DNA from 2 places in the Aminipila sp. genome. Region 2 is predicted to be linked to the other one. Evidence: predicted binding sites of a transcription regulator. Region 2 holds the regulator's gene; the other holds the start of a gene.
What was found. The regulator LexA, encoded in region 2, represses DNA repair genes until DNA is damaged. The targets are predictions, from matches to a motif close to AGAACANNTGTTCT.
Positions count from the first base shown of each region.

Region 1 (9,612 bases), on a different contig from region 2:
ATATTTGTCTGAAAGAATGAAAATGCACTTACTTTAAAATCGAGGCCCATGATTTTTTCCATATAATAATCACGTCCCCAAAGTATCTTCAATTCATCACAATAAACTGCATCTGAAAGCCCGTCATTTATAGTCCTAAGTACTCCTACAAGTTCATTATCAAGCTTAAGGCCCTGAATACATTCAACAAAACCCTGTTCATCAAATTCAACCTGAGAAGAAGTAACTATATTTACAAGTAATTCTTTAGTTCGTTCCCCTTTTCTTATAATCAGGTTTCTCATTAACCCTTCATGGGATTTTTTATGATAGAACTTATATTCATGTTGATTACAAAATTCCAGAACAGCTTTCAGTATTATATTAAAATCAGGATCTACAAGCTGGCATTCATCAACTGTAACAATTGACATAAATCTACCCTTTTGATGCATTCCCAAGGTCATTTCTCCATCTTTAACTTGGTCTCCAAAAGTATATTCCATCTTATTTCTATAGGCATACTGTTTTGGACTACCTTCAATGCCTAAAAACTTTTCACAAACTACATCTTTTGCATCAAGTAAACGGATGACTTCTTTACCCTTCATTTCTACCTGTTTTTCATAAGGTATACCCTGATGAATGCATCCTCCACAAAATTGGTCATGCTTACATATTTCCATAAATCTCTCCTATTTCCTTTAATGATTTATTTAGAATTTGTCACAGTAGACTAGCAAGGCAGGTTCTTAGAACCTGCCATACTTAGTATAAAACTCATTTTTATATTCAAGAAATCGATCTTCTTCTATAGCTTTTCTTATATTGCCCATCATATTTACTAAGAAGTGTAAATTATGGTTAGATAAAAGCATTGCTGATAACATTTCATCACATTTATACAAATGTCTTAAGTATGCCTTTGAATAATTTCTGCAAGTATAGCAGTCACATTCAGGGTCAAGAGCTTCAAAATCTCTTTCATACTTTGCATTTTTTATGTTTACTCTTCCATATGAAGTCATAGCCATACCATGTCTTGCAATTCTTGTTGGAAGGACACAGTCAAACATGTCAACCCCACGTTCAACACCTTCAAACAAATAATCAGGGCTTCCGACTCCCATCAGATATCTGGCTTTTTCACTTGGTAAATAGTCAACACAATCATCCAGCACATCAAGCATTAATTCCTTCGGTTCTCCTACACTTAATCCACCTATGGCATAACCAGGTAAATCCAAATCAACGATCTGCATGGCACTTTCATATCTTAAATCCTTATACATACCACCCTGCATGATTCCAAATAAAGATTGTCTCTCCACATCTTTATGGTAATCCTTACATCGTTTTAACCATCTGGAAGTTCGTTCTAAGGAATTTTTCACATAATCTCGGTCTGCAGGATATGGTGCGCATTCATCAAAGGCCATCATGATATCTGAGCCTAAAGCATTTTGAATCTCCATTGATTTTTCTGGTGAAAGCATATGTTTAGAACCATCAATATGAGATCTAAACTCTACCCCTTCTTCTGTAATTTTTCTTAAGTCCCCCAGGCTGAAGACTTGGAATCCACCACTATCTGTTAATATGGCTCTGTCCCAATTCATAAACTTATGAAGTCCGCCTGCTTCTCTTACAATTTCATGACCTGGCCTTAGATATAAATGGTACGTATTAGATAATATAATCTGCGCTCCCATTTCTTTGACCTGCTCAGGTCTCATAGCCTTTACTGTAGCAGCCGTTCCAACAGGCATAAACACAGGAGTCTCAATAGCACCATGAGGTGTATGAACTCTGCCTCTTCTAGCCTTTGTCCGACTGTCTGTCTTTATCAGTTCGTAAGTAACTGCATTTTTCATCTATAACATTCTCCTTTTAACTTGTTTTTATGACCAATCCAAATGTGTGAAACAAATCGTTGGAAGGTCAGATGCTACAAAATCAGCATCGCATCGCCGTATGAAAAGAATCGGTATTGTTCTTCTACGGCAGTATTATATACTTCAAGAATTTTCTCTCTATCGTATAATGCAGAAATAAGCATTAATAATGTTGATTTTGGTAAATGGAAATTTGTAATCAAGCAGTCAATTATTTTAAATTCATAACCTGGATATATAAAAATACCAGTATCTCCATGTCCTGATTGAACTTCATATTTTGAGGTAGAATCAGTTTGATTAGGAATAGCTGCACTTTCCACAGTTCGGCAAGACGTAGTTCCAACAGAAATAATCCTGCCACCTGCTGCTTTAGTTTCATTTATAATCCTTGCACTCTCTTCACTTACCTCGTATTCTTCAAAGTGCATCTTATGCTCTTCTATGATTTCACATTTTACTGGCCTAAAAGTACCAATACCTACATGTAAAGTAACATAAGCCAATTTAACACCCATTTCTTTTGCTTTTTCCAGAATTTCATCAGTAAAATGAAGACCAGCAGTTGGCGCTGCCACAGATCCCTCTTCTTTACAGTAAACTGTCTGATATCTGTTCTTATCTTCCTCCTCACTGGCTCTTTCAATATAAGGAGGCAATGGCATACTCCCAAGTTCTTCAAGCCTCTCAAGGAAGATACCTTCATATTCAAATTTTACATGTCTGGTACCTTCTTCACCATAATCTATTATGGTAGCCTTAAATGGAGCAGTAGCACCTTCCCTTGAAAAATCAACTACATCTCCTGGTTTAAGCCTCTTACCTGGTTTGACCATGGTTTCCCAAGTATCACCCTCAAGTCTTTTAATAAGAAGGAATTCAACTTTAGCACCAGTTCCTTCCTTCGTTCCAAATAACCTGGCAGGCAATACTTTTGAATTATTTAATACCAAACAATCTCCCGGCTTCAAATATTCTAAAATATTATAAAAATGTTTATGTTCAACGTCTCCAGTATCCCTATGAACTACCAAAAGCCTTGAATTGTCTCTTTTATCGGCCGGCTTCTGCGCAATTAACTCCGGAGGCAAATTATAATCAAAATCATTAATATGCATTAACCTTATAACTCCATTCTATTATCTAATCAATTGTAATATCCGTATAATAATACTTTAATATGTCCATATATGTAAAGCCTTTTTTGGCCATTTCTACAGCGCTATCCTGAGGCATACCGATGCCATGTCCATAACCAAGCCCTGTAAATGTTACATTTCCACCACTCACACTCTCTAATGTGTTGGATATCTGATTACCGCCTGTAGTCTGATTCATATCCGCAACAGACTTCGTATCTTTACCATTATGAGCATACATACTATTTGTTGAAATCTGACTAGTGGAACCACTTTTATTTATTACATACACCGTTTCAGGTAATACGGTTGGGCTATTCGAGGATTTAGAAACTACATAAGGCTGCGAAGAATTATTCACCACAGGCTGGGTGCTTCCATTTTCATTTAAAGAAAACCTGTTTGATTTAATAACAGTAGCCCCTAAAACGCTCCTTATTTTTTCTTTCTGTAACGTGGCAATACCGCCTGTTCCTGTGAATTGAATGGTATCCACAGCCCCTGACTGATTCCTCTTTATTATGGAAACATTCGTAATCGTTCCTATATTATTACCTGCAGCAGATAATTTACTTGCTAACTCAGAAAATGTAAAAGATTGACTCCAAGGATATGAAGGTGAATATTCATCTTTAACTGCTTTTAAGTATCCTAAACTGCTTCCCCATACATCTTGAACATCCTGAGTATAACCACCACTATTTTTAAAGAAAAATGCAGCTACAGTTTTACCTTCATAATTTATAGTCTCTCCCTTAGTTTGATCAACAGCTGCGATGGTCTCAGGATACTCATCATTATATCCCTTATAAACTTGACAATGAGTTGATGCACAAAGGTCAAAACCATACGAGTTATGAGTCCCAAGTTTGCAGACTGCAAAGCTCCTTGCTGCAACAGCCTGAGCCTTTAGCGCTTCTATTGGGAATGATTTACTTAATTCAGCATTTATGACACCATATAAATATTGCTCCATAGGTAAAAAATTGATAATTGTCAACTTGCCTGAAGAAATATTAAACATGATTCCGCCTCTATATTTACTATTTGCAAAAGTTAAAGTACTACCATTTTCATAGTTATATGGCATAATACAATTTGCGTTTTGAAAACCTGTGTTCATTGCAATCGTTTCACCAGAGTTTTTTGTTCCAATTAACTGTATGCTGCCAAATTGAATACTAATAGTTACTTTATTTACATCCTGGAAAGCCGCCAATTCAGTAAATCCATTATTATCTCCCATACCTAATTTCACACCATTATCAAATGTTACATCATATTGGCTGGCACTTGAACTTCCATACTTTAAACCAATCTTAATATATTCCGGTATAGAATCTGCTCTGGCATAATCTAAATCTAAACTAATACATGCTGTCATTATTATTACCATTACGACAACTGTTGACAAAATATCTTTTACCGTAACCTTCATATCTGCTCCTTATTTTTATTAATCTGGTAAATTAATTCCTAAATGCTTATATGCTTGTTCTGAAACCATTCTTCCTTTTTGTGTTCTGTGTAAAAACCCTGCTTGTATTAAATATGGCTCATATACATCCTCAATAGTCACTCTGTCTTCCCCAATGGAAGCTGCTATTGTATCTATACCTACAGGCCCACCTTTAAACCTCTCAATAATCATTCTGAGTATTTCCCTGTCCAGTGTCTCTAAGCCATACTCATCAACACCAAGAGATCTTAAAGTTTCGTTGGTTATATCAAGGTCAATAATACCGCTTCCCTTTACTTGACTAAAGTCTCTAACTCTTTTAAGAATTCGATTGGCAACTCTAGGTGTTCCCCTAGATCTCTTAGCCATAGCCTCAAGGGACTCATCATCCACTTCAATATTTAAAAGTCCTGCTGACCGCTTAATAATTAATTTTAACTCATCAATAGTATAAAGTTCAAATTTACTGACTACACCAAATCGATCCCTAAGAGGTGCGGACAAGCTGCCTGCTCTGGTAGTGGCCCCGATTAAAGTAAACTTAGCCAAGTCAAGTCTAATAGATCTTGCAGATGGTCCTTTCCCTATGATGATATCTAATGCATAGTCCTCCATTGCCGAATATAATACTTCTTCTACTGACCGATTTAGCCTGTGTATTTCATCTATAAAAAGAACATCATTTTCATTTAAGTTAGTAAGTATAGCTGCTAAATCTCCTGCTCTTTCTATTGCTGGTCCTGAAGTGATTCTTAAATCTACACCAAGCTCATTGGCAATAATTCCTGCTAGCGTAGTCTTACCTAAACCAGGCGGTCCATAAAACAATACATGATCTAAAGGTTCATTTCGCATTTGCGCAGCTTCAATAAATACTTTCAGATTATCTGTTGCTGTTTTCTGACCGATATAATCATCTAATTTTTTTGGTCTTAAAGTAAGCTCTACCCCTTCATCATCACTATTTTGATTGGTCGAAGTGACACGCTCATCATATTCCATAAAATCCATCATAAATGCTCCCGTTTATATTAGCATAATCTTTTTAATGCTCTCTTTAGATAATCTTCAACAGTCAAGTCATTTTCCTCTATTGCTGCTAGTGCTTCGACTGCTTCTCCCTTACTATATCCAAGTGCCATCAATGCATTAACGGCCTCTCCCTTTTCATTCGCATTTGCATTTGTAATATCTGAAGCTGAAACACCGCCAGTTATTGCATCCGTAGCATCCAGCTTGTCTTTTAATTCAAGAACAATCCGTTGAGCAGTTTTTTTACCTATGCCATTCGCTTTTGTTAGTGCTGCTGCATCCTCAAATACAATAGCCTTTTGAAGTTCCATAACTGGTAATGTGGATAAAATAGATAATGCTGCCTTAGCTCCTACACCATTTACAGTCATAAGCTTTCTAAATAACTGTAGACTTTCCTTATCTGGGAATCCATAAATACTTATATCATCTTCTCTAACAATCATGGCTGTAAAAACCATTACCTGCTGGCCTTCTTTAGCCAAATATACAGAAGAATTGTCCGGAACATAAACTTCATATCCCAGACCACCTGTTTCTATAACAACACCGCCAGCAAAATGCATAGCTAATATTCCCTTTATAAAATGAAGCATATTGCCCTCCTTATAATCTATACAATTGTATTATCGTAATTTCATAGCTTTTGACAATCTTTTATTTGAATTAGCTGAATGTCCATGGCATACCGCTGCTGCCAGAGCATCTGCTGTATCGTCAGGCTTTGGTACTTCTTTAAGATTAAGAATAGTCTTAACCATATTTTGTACTTGCTTTTTTTCTGCTCTTCCATATCCTACAAGAGCCTGCTTTATCTGTAATGGTGTATACTCTGCTATTTCCATACCTGAATTAACGCAGGCAAGTATAGCCACTCCTCTAGCCTGTCCTACCATAATTGCTGTTTTAGTATTTGTATTAAAAAACAGCTCTTCAATGGAAGCTACTTCAGGTTCATATTGTGCAATGATTTCTGTTAGTGAACTATATAAACATTTCAATCTGTCTGGCATTTCCATAGAAGCTTCGGTTGTCACAGCTCCGTATCCACAGACTTCAAAATGATTTCCCTTCATTTCAACTATACCATACCCCAGAATTGCATAACCTGGGTCTATACCTAATATTCTCATAAATTCTCCATAATTATAATATTATACCACAAATTTCTTCTAATCTAAATCTTATTATTTCTTCCATTTTATCACACAAACACATGTTTGTCTACTTGTGCATATACATATACTTTATTGTATAAAAGTTCTTATAATTTTGAAGTTATTGCATAAATAATAATTGTTGTTGAATATCCCTGAATAATTATGTTATTATATACATGTAATGTATTTTTATTTTAAAAGATACGCGGAGGTAAAGATATGCGTTATTCAAGGCAAAACAAAATTCTTGAAATTATCAATAGTTATGAAGTAGAAACACAAGAAAAGCTTGCTTCCTTATTAAAAGAAAGTGGTTATGATGTTACTCAGGCCACCATTTCAAGAGATATTAAAGAACTTCAGTTAATTAAGGTTTTATCCAATACTGGAAAATATAAGTATGCTTTAGGTAACTCCATAGAAACACCCATTTCTGACAGATTTATAAAAATCTTTAAAGAAACCATTAGAAGTGTGGTCCCATCTTACAACCTTATTGTAGTAAAAACATTATCTGGTTGTGCAAATGCTGCAGGAGAGGCTATTGATTCATTAAACTTCCCTCATGTTGTAGGCTCTATTGCCGGAGACAATACCCTTATGATTATAGTGGATGAATTAGAAAATGTGCCTATTCTTGTAGGAAAGTTTAACGATTTATTACAATAATACCCTTTGGGAGGTTAATAAATATGATTTCTCATTTACATGTAAAAGATTTCGCTATTATTAACGAAATGAATGTAGATTTTCATTCTGGATTAAATATTATTACCGGTGAAACAGGTTCTGGTAAATCTATTATAATAGAAGCAGTAAGCCTTGCTTTAGGAAGCAGGGCAGATACTGCTTTTGTTCGTTCTGGGAAAGATAAAGCTGTCATTGAACTCATCATAGAAGATTGTTCATCTCAGGCCGCTGATCTTTTAACAGAAAACGATATTCCTATTGATGATAATCAAATTATAATAAAACGTGAAATTACGGTTTCAGGAAAAAGTGTTTGCCGAGTTAATAATCAAATCGTTTCTGTATCCTTTTTGAATACGCTATGTAAAAAACTCGCAGATATTCATGGACAATATGACCATCAGTCATTACTTAATCCTGAGTTACATATAACCCTTCTTGATTTATATAACAGTTCTGAGATATTACCGATTAAAGCTTTAACTGAAAAGTTTTATCTTGAATACCGAAAGCTTTCCAGTGAATTAAATTCAATCATATCCAATGCTGCTGACAATCAACGTAAACGTGATTTTATGGCATTTGAACTGAACGAAATTAACAGTGCCAAACTTTCCATTGGAGAGGATGTGATTCTCGAAGAAGAGATTTTGTCACTTCAAAACAGTGAAAAGATATATGGAAACTTATCAAATGCATATGAAACGATTTATGGTGACTCGCCTTCCGTCTTAGAGGCGCTAACCAAAATACAAAATCAACTGCAAGAAATTGCTCAGTATTCTAGACCTGTTTCTGACTTGCTTTCTGATTTCGATGATGCTTATTACAAGCTAGAAGATATCAGCAGGGAAATCCGCAATATCAGGGATGATATTACGTTTGCACCAGATGAATTAGATATGGCTATTTCCAGGATGGATACTATTGATAAGTTAAAAATAAAATTTGGTGGATCTATTGAGAAGGTACTAGCTTATGGGGAGCAGTTAGAAAATGATTTATCCCTCATAGAAAATATTGATGAGGCGAAAGGAAATCTTACTCATGCGCTTTCAGTGTGTGAAGAGCAGTTGAAATTAACCTCAGAAAGGCTTTCAACACTTAGAAAAGCATCGGCTATAGAACTTCAGAGTAAAATTAAAGAACAACTTTTAGAATTAAGTTTTAATAGTTCTGAATTTGAAATTAGCTTTTCTAATAATCCTTCTGGTTATACTGTAAGCGGAACGGATGTTGTAGAGTTTCTTTTAAGTACAAATCGTGGTGAACCCCTTAAACCTTTAGCAAAAATAGCTTCTGGAGGAGAAATGTCCAGAATCATGTTAGCTTTTAAGAAGATTATTAGTGATTACGATGACATTTCTACAATGATTTTCGACGAAATAGACGCGGGTATTAGTGGAATTGCTGCCAGCGTTGTAGGAAAAAAACTAAAAGAGATTGCACAAAATCATCAAGTGATATGTATTACACATCTTCCTCAAATCACAGCTTGTGGAAGTCACAACTTTAAAATAGTAAAACATTCTGATGAAAAAGCTACATATACAACTGTGGTGCCTCTTTCAAAGGAGGAGAAAGTCCAAGAAATTGCCAGACTACTTGGTGGACTTAATATCACAGAATCAACTCTAAAAAATGCAGAAGAATTAATTGAAGCATCTATCTAAGCAATAATAAAAAAGCTTTTAAACTTGCTGAGGCATCATCCACGATTGCCCTTTAACAAGCTTAAAAGCTTTTTTTAATTCATATTTTTAATACTATGCACGCTACTGTGCGATTTTAAATTTATTCACTAAATTCTCCAATATACTTGCTTGACCAGCAAGTTCTTCACTTGCTGCAGCACTTTCTTCGGCTGTTGCAGAGTTTGTCTGCACAATTGCTGCAATTTGGTCAACACCTATAGTTATTTGCTCTATTCGGTTTGCCTGATTGTCTGATGCATGTGCGATTTTGCCCGCAGATTCAACCAGTTTACCTGTTGAAGAAGCCACGTCATCAATTGTATTTACTGTTTCTACTGCTATCTTAGAACCATTTTGAATTGCAGAAATAGTGTTTTCAATAAGTTCTGTGGTATTTTGGGCTGCTTCAGCACTTTTTTGAGCAAGATTTCTTACTTCATCAGCAACCACAGCAAATCCCTTTCCAGCAACACCTGCACGCGCAGCTTCAACCGCAGCATTTAGTGCCAGAATATTTGTCTGGAAAGCTATATCATCAATGGTCTTAATTATCTTACTGATTTC
Region 1 covers NZ_DAMBYD010000006.1:171,578-181,189, forward strand. The annotation lists gene rlmD (23S rRNA (uracil(1939)-C(5))-methyltransferase RlmD) at 1-665, opposite strand, end outside; gene tgt (tRNA guanosine(34) transglycosylase Tgt) at 732-1,853, opposite strand; gene queA (tRNA preQ1(34) S-adenosylmethionine ribosyltransferase-isomerase QueA) at 1,928-2,992, opposite strand; gene RTW14_RS09910 (SpoIID/LytB domain-containing protein) at 3,018-4,451, opposite strand; gene ruvB (Holliday junction branch migration DNA helicase RuvB) at 4,470-5,483, opposite strand; gene ruvA (Holliday junction branch migration protein RuvA) at 5,504-6,100, opposite strand; gene ruvC (crossover junction endodeoxyribonuclease RuvC) at 6,131-6,637, opposite strand; gene RTW14_RS09930 (arginine repressor) at 6,884-7,333, shown strand; gene recN (DNA repair protein RecN) at 7,357-9,027, shown strand; gene RTW14_RS09940 (methyl-accepting chemotaxis protein) at 9,130-9,612, opposite strand, start outside.
Region 1: ruvC (crossover junction endodeoxyribonuclease RuvC) is a predicted target of LexA. The motif match lies at 6,714-6,727, and genes of this name have one in related genera.

Region 2 (9,612 bases):
GAGAATCTATTAAAACCTGGCAAAACACCTATTGAAAACACACAATTTTTATTATTCTTAAGTGCAGTAATTAAAGCTGTAGATGAATATCAGGATTTACTTAGAATTTCTGTTGCCAGTCCAAGTAACGATCATCGCCTTGGCGGTAACGAAGCACCTCCAGCTATTATTTCTATGTTCCTTGGGGATGATTTAAAAGAAGTACTGGATGCAATTGCTGAAGGAAAATCCGAAGTACCTGTAAGAGATAGAAAAATGGGCATCGGCGTTCAAGTTCTTCCTGATTTTAAAAAGGACACTACAGATAGAAACAGAACTTCTCCGTTTGCATTTACTGGCAGCCGGTTTGAATTCCGTATGCCTGGCTCAACTACTTCAGTTGCATGTCCTTCTTATATGTTAAATACTATTGTAGCAGATGCCTTAATGGAAATCGCTGACAAGCTTGAAGAATCTTCTGATGTAAAAGCAGATGCACTAAATCTGATTAAGGATATATATAAGAAACATAAACGAATTGTTTTTAACGGTAATAACTATTCTGAAGAATGGGTTAAAGAGGCAGAAAATCGAGGTCTCTTAAACTTAAAATCAGCAGTTGAGGCATTTCCCCATTTTACCGATAAAAAGAATCTTGATTTATTTAAAAGGCAGCACATCTTTACTGAAATTGAGACAACTGCAAGGCAAGAAATTTTATTCGAAGAATATTGTAAATTAATTAATATCGAAGCACTTACTATGTTAGATATGATAAATAAAGATATTCTACCTGCAGTATCCACTTACGTAAAGGATTTATCTGATGTTGTAATGAGTAAAAAATCTATTTCAGAGAATTTCCCTTGCGAAATGGAAAAGAATCTGATTGTTAATTTATCATCTGCATGTGATTGCTTATATTCAAAAGCTGGTGCACTTGATCAGTACTTACTTGAAGTAAATACAATTGAAAAAACGAGTGATGCTGCTAACTATTTCTGTGAAAAAGTGCTTCCTGCTATGAATGAATTACGTGCTATAGCAGATGAACTGGAGACAAGCACAGCAGCAAAATATTGGCCTATGCCAACTTATGGTTCGCTTCTCTTTACTTAATATATAACTCAACTTATAAGGAAAGAAGAGTGAAAAAATCTATGCTGATGCATAGGTTTTTTCATTTAATCCTGAAATTTAATTGCTGAAATTTAAAATGTATGCTAAAATGTTTTTTTCCAAAACTACTATTTGAAAGGTGGTGACAGTATTGCAGAAAATATTACTTGTTACAAGAAACACAAAGAGTAAAGATGCTCTTTTACAATATTTAGAAAACGATTTAAACCGAAACGTAGAACTTGCAGATAGTGTTGAATCTGGAAAGCTGAAACTGTCTGAAACTACCTTTGATTTAATTATAGTAAATTATCCATTAGATTCCAATACTGATGCTTCTTTCTCTATATACTGTGCGCAAAGCACCTCTGCAGGAGTTATAGCACTTTTAAAAAGTAAAGAAATAGATGCTCTCTCTGAACGACTAGAGAGATATGGAATAATTGTTATAAATAAACCGATTTTAAAAGTTGTACTTAATCAAGCAATAAAATTTGCTGAACTCTCTAAAAACAGAGTTCTTACCTTAAACGAAGAGAATGTCAAGCTACAGGATGAAATTGCTCAAATCAAACTTGTAAACAGGGCAAAGTGGGTTTTAATCCAATATCTGAATATGACTGAAAATCAAGCTCACAAATATATTGAACAGCAAGCCATGGAAAGACGTATGTCTAAGAAAAAGATTGCAGAAAAAATTCTTAAGATGTATGAACACTAAAAATAAATAAGGCAGGCGTTATACACAGCCTGCCTTTTATTATCCTAATTTTTTAATCTCTCGTCTTAATCTGTTAATAATCTTTTTTTCAAGTCTGGATATATAGGACTGAGAAATACCCATTTTATCTGCCACCTCTTTTTGAGTCATTTCTCTACCGCTTATAAGCCCAAATCTCATTTCCATTATCTGCTTTTCTCTATTATTCAGTTTCTTTAATGCGTATATTAAAAGCTTGCGGTTAACTTCTTCTTCTATATGTCCATATACCACATCATTTTCTGTTCCTAAAATATCTGATAGGAGGAGTTCATTCCCATCCCAATCTACATTCAATGGTTCATCAAAAGACACCTCACTTTTAGTTTTATTATTTCGTCTTATATACATGAGTATTTCATTTTCGATACATCTTGAAGCATATGTAGCTAATTTTATATTCTTATCTGAGTTAAAAGTATTTACTGCTTTTATAAGTCCAATGGTGCCGATTGAAATTAAATCTTCAATATTTATTTTAGAACCTTCAAATTTCTTGGCTATGTAAACTACCAGTCTTAAATTTCTTTCTATAAGGATTGCCCTGGCATCGTGACTTCCTTTAGAAAATTCTTCAAGTAAGTGTTTTTCTTCATCACTATTTAGTGGTGGTGGTAATACCTCACTTCCTCCAATATAGAAAATTTCATCTGTTTCTCCAGATTTTACCCATTTAAAAATTCTAGAAATTTGTTCTAATACCCATTGCTTTATATTCCAGCTCATTACGCTACCCCTCCCATTAAAAAGTCTTTACTTAATAGCATTTGATATTCCTCTTCTTCCCCTAGTTTACAAAATTCTGTATCATATACAGCTACTATAATACTCCCCAGCGATCTGCCGTTCACATATGCATTATCCACTCTATACCCCTCCAAAATACCATTTTTAATACCAATACTGTTATATGGAATTAAACAATATCTTCTATTAAAATCAATATCTTCTATACTTTTTAATTTTGCAGCTGCTGATTTGCTTATTACTGCTACAGCTCTTCCTGTTAAAGGATCTTTTAAAAAATTTCCCGAATCAATCAAAGCTCTGTGCGTTACTGTATGTCCCTCTATTTCTACTGCAATATCTGTAAAGATTCGATCTTTAAGCTGCTTCGCCGTATTTATTTTTGAAAATAGCATTATAATCACATATGATACTACTGCACCAAAAACTACATTCATATAGGATATATCACCTATATATAAAACTGCATTATTGGTCATTCCCCTAATTCTAGTAATGTACAATAATATAATCGTCATTCCTCCCATAAATGCCGAAACTATATAAATAAGTATGGTTCCTTTAAAAACTTTTTTATTAAAAGCTATATAAGCTAAAAGCATAGAAAATACTACCTTAATAAAAATTCCTAACAACATACCGATGTTGGGGATAAGTATTATAAATGAAAAAAAGCCACAGAGTACGCCCCCTATAAATAATCTCCTTTTGCTAGTCTTTAAACTGGCTATTTTACTTGATAAATATAAAATAAGAATACCCATAAGAAAGTTCTCACCAAATAAGTATTCTGCATAAACTTCCACATAAAAAACCCCCTTGCAGCTACATCATAATTGATTATAGACCTCACAAGGGGGAAAAATTGTCATATTCAAATGTCGAATAATAAATTTAATTATTTTACTGCCTTCTTTGCAGTATCACATAGCTGTGCAAATGCAGCTGAATCGTAGATAGCCATTTCAGAAAGCATCTTTCTGTTGATTTCAATACCTGACTTCTTTAAACCATCCATTAATCTGCTGTAAGAAAGATCATTCATTCTTGCACCAGCATTAATTCTAGCGATCCAAAGTCTTCTGTATTCTCTTTTCTTATTCTTTCTACCAACGTAAGCAGAACGTAATGCACGCATAACTGCTGGATTAGCAGCTCTGAATACCTTGCTCTTCTGTCCGTAGAAACCCTTTGCTAATTTTAATATTTTCTTATGTCTTTTATGAGCGTTAACGCCCTTTTTTACTCTTGCCATTATTCAAACCTCCTAATATTATTTATCTAATACAGCTTTAATTCTCTTGTGATCTGCGCTACGAAGAAGAGTTGACTTTCTTAGTCCTCTCTTTCTCTTTGCACACTTCTTAGTAAGAATATGGCTCTTAAATGCCTTGTTTCTCTTTACTTTTCCTGTACCTGTTAATTTAAATCTCTTGCTTGCGCCTCTATGAGACTTCATCTTATTTTTAGCCATGGTAATATTTCCTCCTACGTAAAAATTATTCCTGTTATCTACTATCTACTTATCCATTTTAGGTGCAACAATCATAATCAAACTTCTACCTTCAAATTCAGGCTTCTTTTCAATTGTACCTACAGGGGCTACTAATTCTGCGAACTGGTTCATAACAGCGAGACCCTTACTTGCATAATCTTTTTCTCTGCCTTTGAATCTTAAGCTAACCTTTAGTCTATCTCCATCCTTTAAGAACTTTGTAGCAGTATTAGCTTTAACTTGAATATCATGCGCCTCAATAAACGTACTTAAACGAATTTCCTTCACTGAAGTGATTTTTTGTTTTTTCTTTGCTTCTTTTTCTCTTTTTTGAAGTTCATAACGATACTTACCGTAATCAAGAATCTTGCAAACTGGCGGCTTAGCATTTGGTGAAATACTAACTAAGTCAAGCTTTTTTTCATTAGCTAATGCTAATGCATCTTCTAGACTCATAATTCCAAGCTGCGCTCCATCATTGTCAATAACTCTTAATTCCTTGTCACGAATTTCTTCGTTGATTAGATTTTCCTTGCTAATGTTCTTGCACCTCCTGCAAATAAGAAAAGTGTAAATGATGAAATCATAGATTTCTATTTACACACGCTGATTGTTTGTATTTTGAATTTCAATCAACATGCAATGTGCTTTTCTTGATACTATGAAAACATCAAATTGATATTTCCTTCATAATAAAATAGAGCGGATATTATACCCGCTCCACAAAACACATAAGTGTTACATTTGTTTTATTAACCCTATCAGCTTAACTGTAACCAATAAGGTGAGAAGCGGATAACTTCTTCTTTATCACTCAAATACTATACCATTTATACTTAATCTTGTCAAGTAACGAATTGAAATATATTAAAAATATCGAAATACGCCTTTAACCTTGCCCAGTATTTTTACTTCCTTAACAATAATAGGACTCATACTAGAATTTTCTGGCTGTAATCTAATATGATCTGCTTCCTTGTAAAAAGTTTTTACAGTAGCCTCACTTTCAAATCCATCTATCATGGCTACTACAATTTCCCCATTTTTAGCCGTATTTTGTTGCTCTACCAAGATATAATCACCATCAAATATACCAGCTTCTATCATACTGTCACCTTTTACCGTAAGCATAAAATTGGTTCCTCTGCCTGCAAATCTTGCTGGAATAGGAAAAGATTCCTCTATGTTCTGGTCTGCTAATATAGGTGTGCCTGCCGCTATTCTTCCCACTACTGGAATATCTATTACATCTATCCTTTCTGTATTATTATAAGAATTTGTTCTTAATTCCTGATTTCCAAGCTCCACTCTTGCATGAGAGTCCGGATCCACAATCATTAATGCACGAGGCTTTGATGGATCCTTTTTTAAAAAACCTTTCAATTCTAAGTTTTCAATATCCTTATGAACTGTAGACGTAGATTTTATATTTAAGGCGGAACAAATTTCTCTTACTGTAGGAGGATATCCCTTTTGACTAATTTCTCTTTTCATATACTGAAGTATTCGCTGTTCTCTTTCTTTTAGTTGTTCCATATTCCCGCCTCCATTAAATTATTAAATTAAAGCTTATAAGTAAAATACGATAATAAACTTTACACTAATATTAATAAAGTATAACACACCTACAGCTTTTTGTAAACATGTGTTCAGAAATTATGTTCTAAAAAAGCGACCTTGCCCATAGATCGCTTTTTTGTATACTGCTTTTTACTACTATTATTCTATTTAACCATATTGTCTACTGAATCAAGAACTTTATCCAGTATATTCATGGCAGTTCTTAACTCTGTCTCAGTAATGATTAGAGGAGGTGCAACTATTATCATATTTTCATGAGAATAAGTTGAGAACCCTTCTACCCTAAGCATGCCGATAATTTTATTCATAAGACCTTCTGGGTCAGAATTAAATTGAACGATTGGCTCTTTTGTTTCTTTATCTTTAACCAGTTCAAATGCAGAGAATAAACCGATCTGTCTAAACTCGCCAACACAAGCATGCTTTGATTGTATGTCACTTAATGTTTCATGTAGTATCTTTCCCTGTGCTGCAACATTTGCTTCAATGTTCAATCTCTTATATTCTTTTAATGTAGCCACTGCAGCCGCACATCCCATTGGATGAGCACTATAAGTTAAACCGCAAAGCATTTTATTGTTATCAAAATACTCAGCAACTTTCTTAGAAACAATAACCCCTCCAAGCGGTATATATCCGCAAGTAATACCTTTTGCAAAAGTTACGAGATCTGGCTCAATATTAAACTGCTGCCATGCAAAGCAAGAACCAGTTCTATACCAGCCTGCCATTACCTCATCACAAACCATCAGAATATTGTATCTGTCGCAAAGCTTCCTAATTCCTTCTAAATAGCCTTTTGGCGGAACTAAAACCCCATTAGAACCAACCACCGTTTCAGTAAAGATAGCTGCAATCTGATGCGGTCCTTCATACTTGATTTGATTTTCCAACAGTTCCAGGTAAAATTCTGTTATCTCCTCTTCATTTTCAAACTTACAAGCCTTAGGTGCTCTATAAGCATATGGTCCATCATATTTAATAAATCCTGGCACACCTGGTTCATTTACAAATTTTCTAGGCTCACCTGTCAGCATTCCTGCACCTGCAGATGATCCATGATAACATCTGTACATAGAAAATATTTTCCACTTGCCGGTGTACTGCTTAGCAAATTTTATAGCATTTTCATTGGATTCAGCCCCTGCATTTGTGAAAAATACTTTAGCACCCTCTAAACCTGAAGCCTCAACTACGGCTTTTGCTGCCTCTGATCTAACATCTAAAGCATACCCCGGTCCAATAAAAGGTATTTTTTCAGCCTGTTCCTTTATAGCTGCAACTATGGCTTTATTTCCATGGCCTAAATTCGAATTAACCAACTGTGATGACATATCATAGTATTGCTTTCCATCCTCATCCCAAAAATAAATCCCTTCAGCTTTTGTAACCACCATAGGATTTATTGCTTTCTGTGCACTCCATGAGTGAAGATTATATTTAAGACTCATCTCTTTAATTTCTGACATTTTATATTTCCTCCTTTTGCTTATCTACCTTTTGCTTTATTTCTTCGTCAAACAATTCCTCATCCGTCGGCTGGAAAGAAGGTATAGGTCTTGAAACATAAGTGAAGTTTAATAAATCTTTATATGTAGCATTATGTGAAATACTGTTATGTCCCCATGTACCGCAGCCTAAGGTCATAGAAATTGGGAATCCACAAGTCCATGAGCCAGAATTTGTTAACGACTGAGGTGAGTTGACGCAAACCTTACATACAGGAACGAATTCGCCAAGTTTTGTTACCCTTTCTTTTATATTTGTATGAATGCCGCAGCTATGTCCTTTTCCCTGATATTCTAAAATTTTCATCATTTTTTCCACTGCATCTTCAAAGTCTTTAGCCTTTCTTATGCCTGAAACAGGGGATAACTTCTCTCCCGTAAATGGAAATTCATTACCATACCCACCATTTTCTTCAGCCATAATCATCTTAGTTCCTTCTGGCACCTCAATTCCTGCCGCCTCTGCAATAACTTCTGCAGGCTGTGCGACTATATGTCTGTTAAGATCATGATTTTGGGGAGATTCAGGCCATAGAGTTTTTAAAAGTTTGCTTTTTTCCTCTGAATCTTCCTTTATAAGAACTGCACCATGTCTTTTCATTGCCTCTACAAATGTATCGTAACATTCTTCTAAAACAATAAGGTTATTTTCTGTTGAACATGATGTTGCATTGTCAAAAGCTTTTGATCTAATAATCATATCTGCCACATTATCTAAATCTGTAGTACCATCAACAATGGAAACTACATTTCCTGTTCCTACACCAATTGCAGGATTGCCAGAAGAGTAAGCCTGCCTTACCATTGGAGTTCCACCAGTTGCTAAAATAAAATCAACCTGTTTCATAAGCGCTTGTGAAGCCTCCACTGATACATATTCAGGATCTATCGCCTGTACTAAGTCAACGGGAGCACCTAATTTATCAAGGACTTCTCTAATAGCTTCAGTTACAGCAAAATTTGTTTTTTTTGCTTTTGGATGTGGTGCAAGTATGATTGCATTTCTTGTTTTTAATGCCATAAGTGCCTTCACTACTGGAGTTGCTTCTCCGTTAGTAACCGGAATAATAGCACCAATTACTCCCATAGGTCTCGCATAAGTTTCCATGCCCATTTTTTCATCAACGTCAATCAGACCAACTGATTTCTTATTTTTCATTTGAAAATATGCACCCTTCACTTTTCCGTACATTTTCAGTTGCTTATCACCAGGAACCCCCATATTGGATTCTTCCACAAGCATCTCACCAAACTTTAATGCAGTCTCTGGCTTAGTAAGTGCATACGCTACCGCCCCTGTCAGTTCATCTACCTGCGTCTGCGTAAATTTTTCTGCGACAGCCTGAGCAGCCTTCGCTTTTCCAACCAGGTTTGCAACATATTCCGCATAGTTTATAGCCATTCAAATACCCCCTTTTAATTTAATAACCCTAATCCCAATAGTAATTAAGTTACTATACCTTAATGTATAGCAAGAGTTATGCCAACCTTTAAATTGAGCTTTATTTTATGGAAACACTTACTCCTAAAGCAAATTATTTTTCTGCATAAGTTAAAAGGCAATATAATGATACAAGAATGCATCGCTATATTGCCTTTTTTATTTTATTTATAAATTATTTATACCCTGACAGCCTATAATATGACTGATTCATTTTTGCATCTGTGATACATTTATGAATCATGAGAGTGTACACCATATTTGTTTAACTTTCTAACCACTGATGGCTGGCTTATTCCAAGCTCTTTCGCTACAATCCTGGTGGACTTCATATTGTGGTATGCATTTAATAAAACTTCTCTCTCTTTCTTTTCAAGTGCTTCTTTTAATGTTACTGGTTCTTGTTTAGATCTCTGATTTTTTAATGTATTTTCATGTATGAAAGAAGGCAGGTTTTCAGGCATAATAATATCCCCTTTGGTTGTGATAACCAGCCTTTCAATTATATTTTGAAGTTCTCTTACATTGCCCGGCCACTCATATTTAATCAATATAGCCATGGTATTCGCATCTATTTCCTTATTTGTATTTAATTTTTTATTATACTCCCTAAGGTTATGCTGAATCAGAGGAATGATATCTTCATACCTTTCTTTAAGTGGCGGAATATTAATGGGAACCACATTTAACCTATAATATAAATCTTCCCTAAACTTTTTTTCTTTAACTAGTTCCAGTAAATCTTTGTTTGTGGCTGAAATTATTCTTACATCAATGGAAATACTTTTTATTCCACCCACTTTAGTAATTTCTCGTTCCTGTATAACTTGTAATAGCTTAACCTGGAGATTCAATGGAAGTTCTGAAATCTCATCAAGAAAAATAGTACCATTTTGAGCCGTCTCAAATAGTCCTTTTTTTCCATCAGCTCTTGAACCTGTGAATGCACCCCTCTCATAACCAAATAATTCGGATTCTATCA
Region 2 covers NZ_DAMBYD010000004.1:38,890-48,501, reverse strand. The annotation lists gene RTW14_RS06175 (glutamine synthetase III family protein) at 1-1,098, shown strand, start outside; gene RTW14_RS06170 (ANTAR domain-containing response regulator) at 1,250-1,819, shown strand; gene sigE (RNA polymerase sporulation sigma factor SigE) at 1,859-2,584, opposite strand; gene RTW14_RS06160 (sigma-E processing peptidase SpoIIGA) at 2,584-3,411, opposite strand; gene rplT (50S ribosomal protein L20) at 3,504-3,860, opposite strand; gene rpmI (50S ribosomal protein L35) at 3,879-4,079, opposite strand; gene infC (translation initiation factor IF-3) at 4,125-4,622, opposite strand; ribosomal protein L20 leader region at 4,789-4,914, opposite strand; gene lexA (transcriptional repressor LexA) at 4,968-5,636, opposite strand; gene RTW14_RS06135 (aminotransferase class III-fold pyridoxal phosphate-dependent enzyme) at 5,825-7,150, opposite strand; gene RTW14_RS06130 (aldehyde dehydrogenase family protein) at 7,152-8,591, opposite strand; gene RTW14_RS06125 (sigma-54 interaction domain-containing protein) at 8,864-9,612, opposite strand, start outside.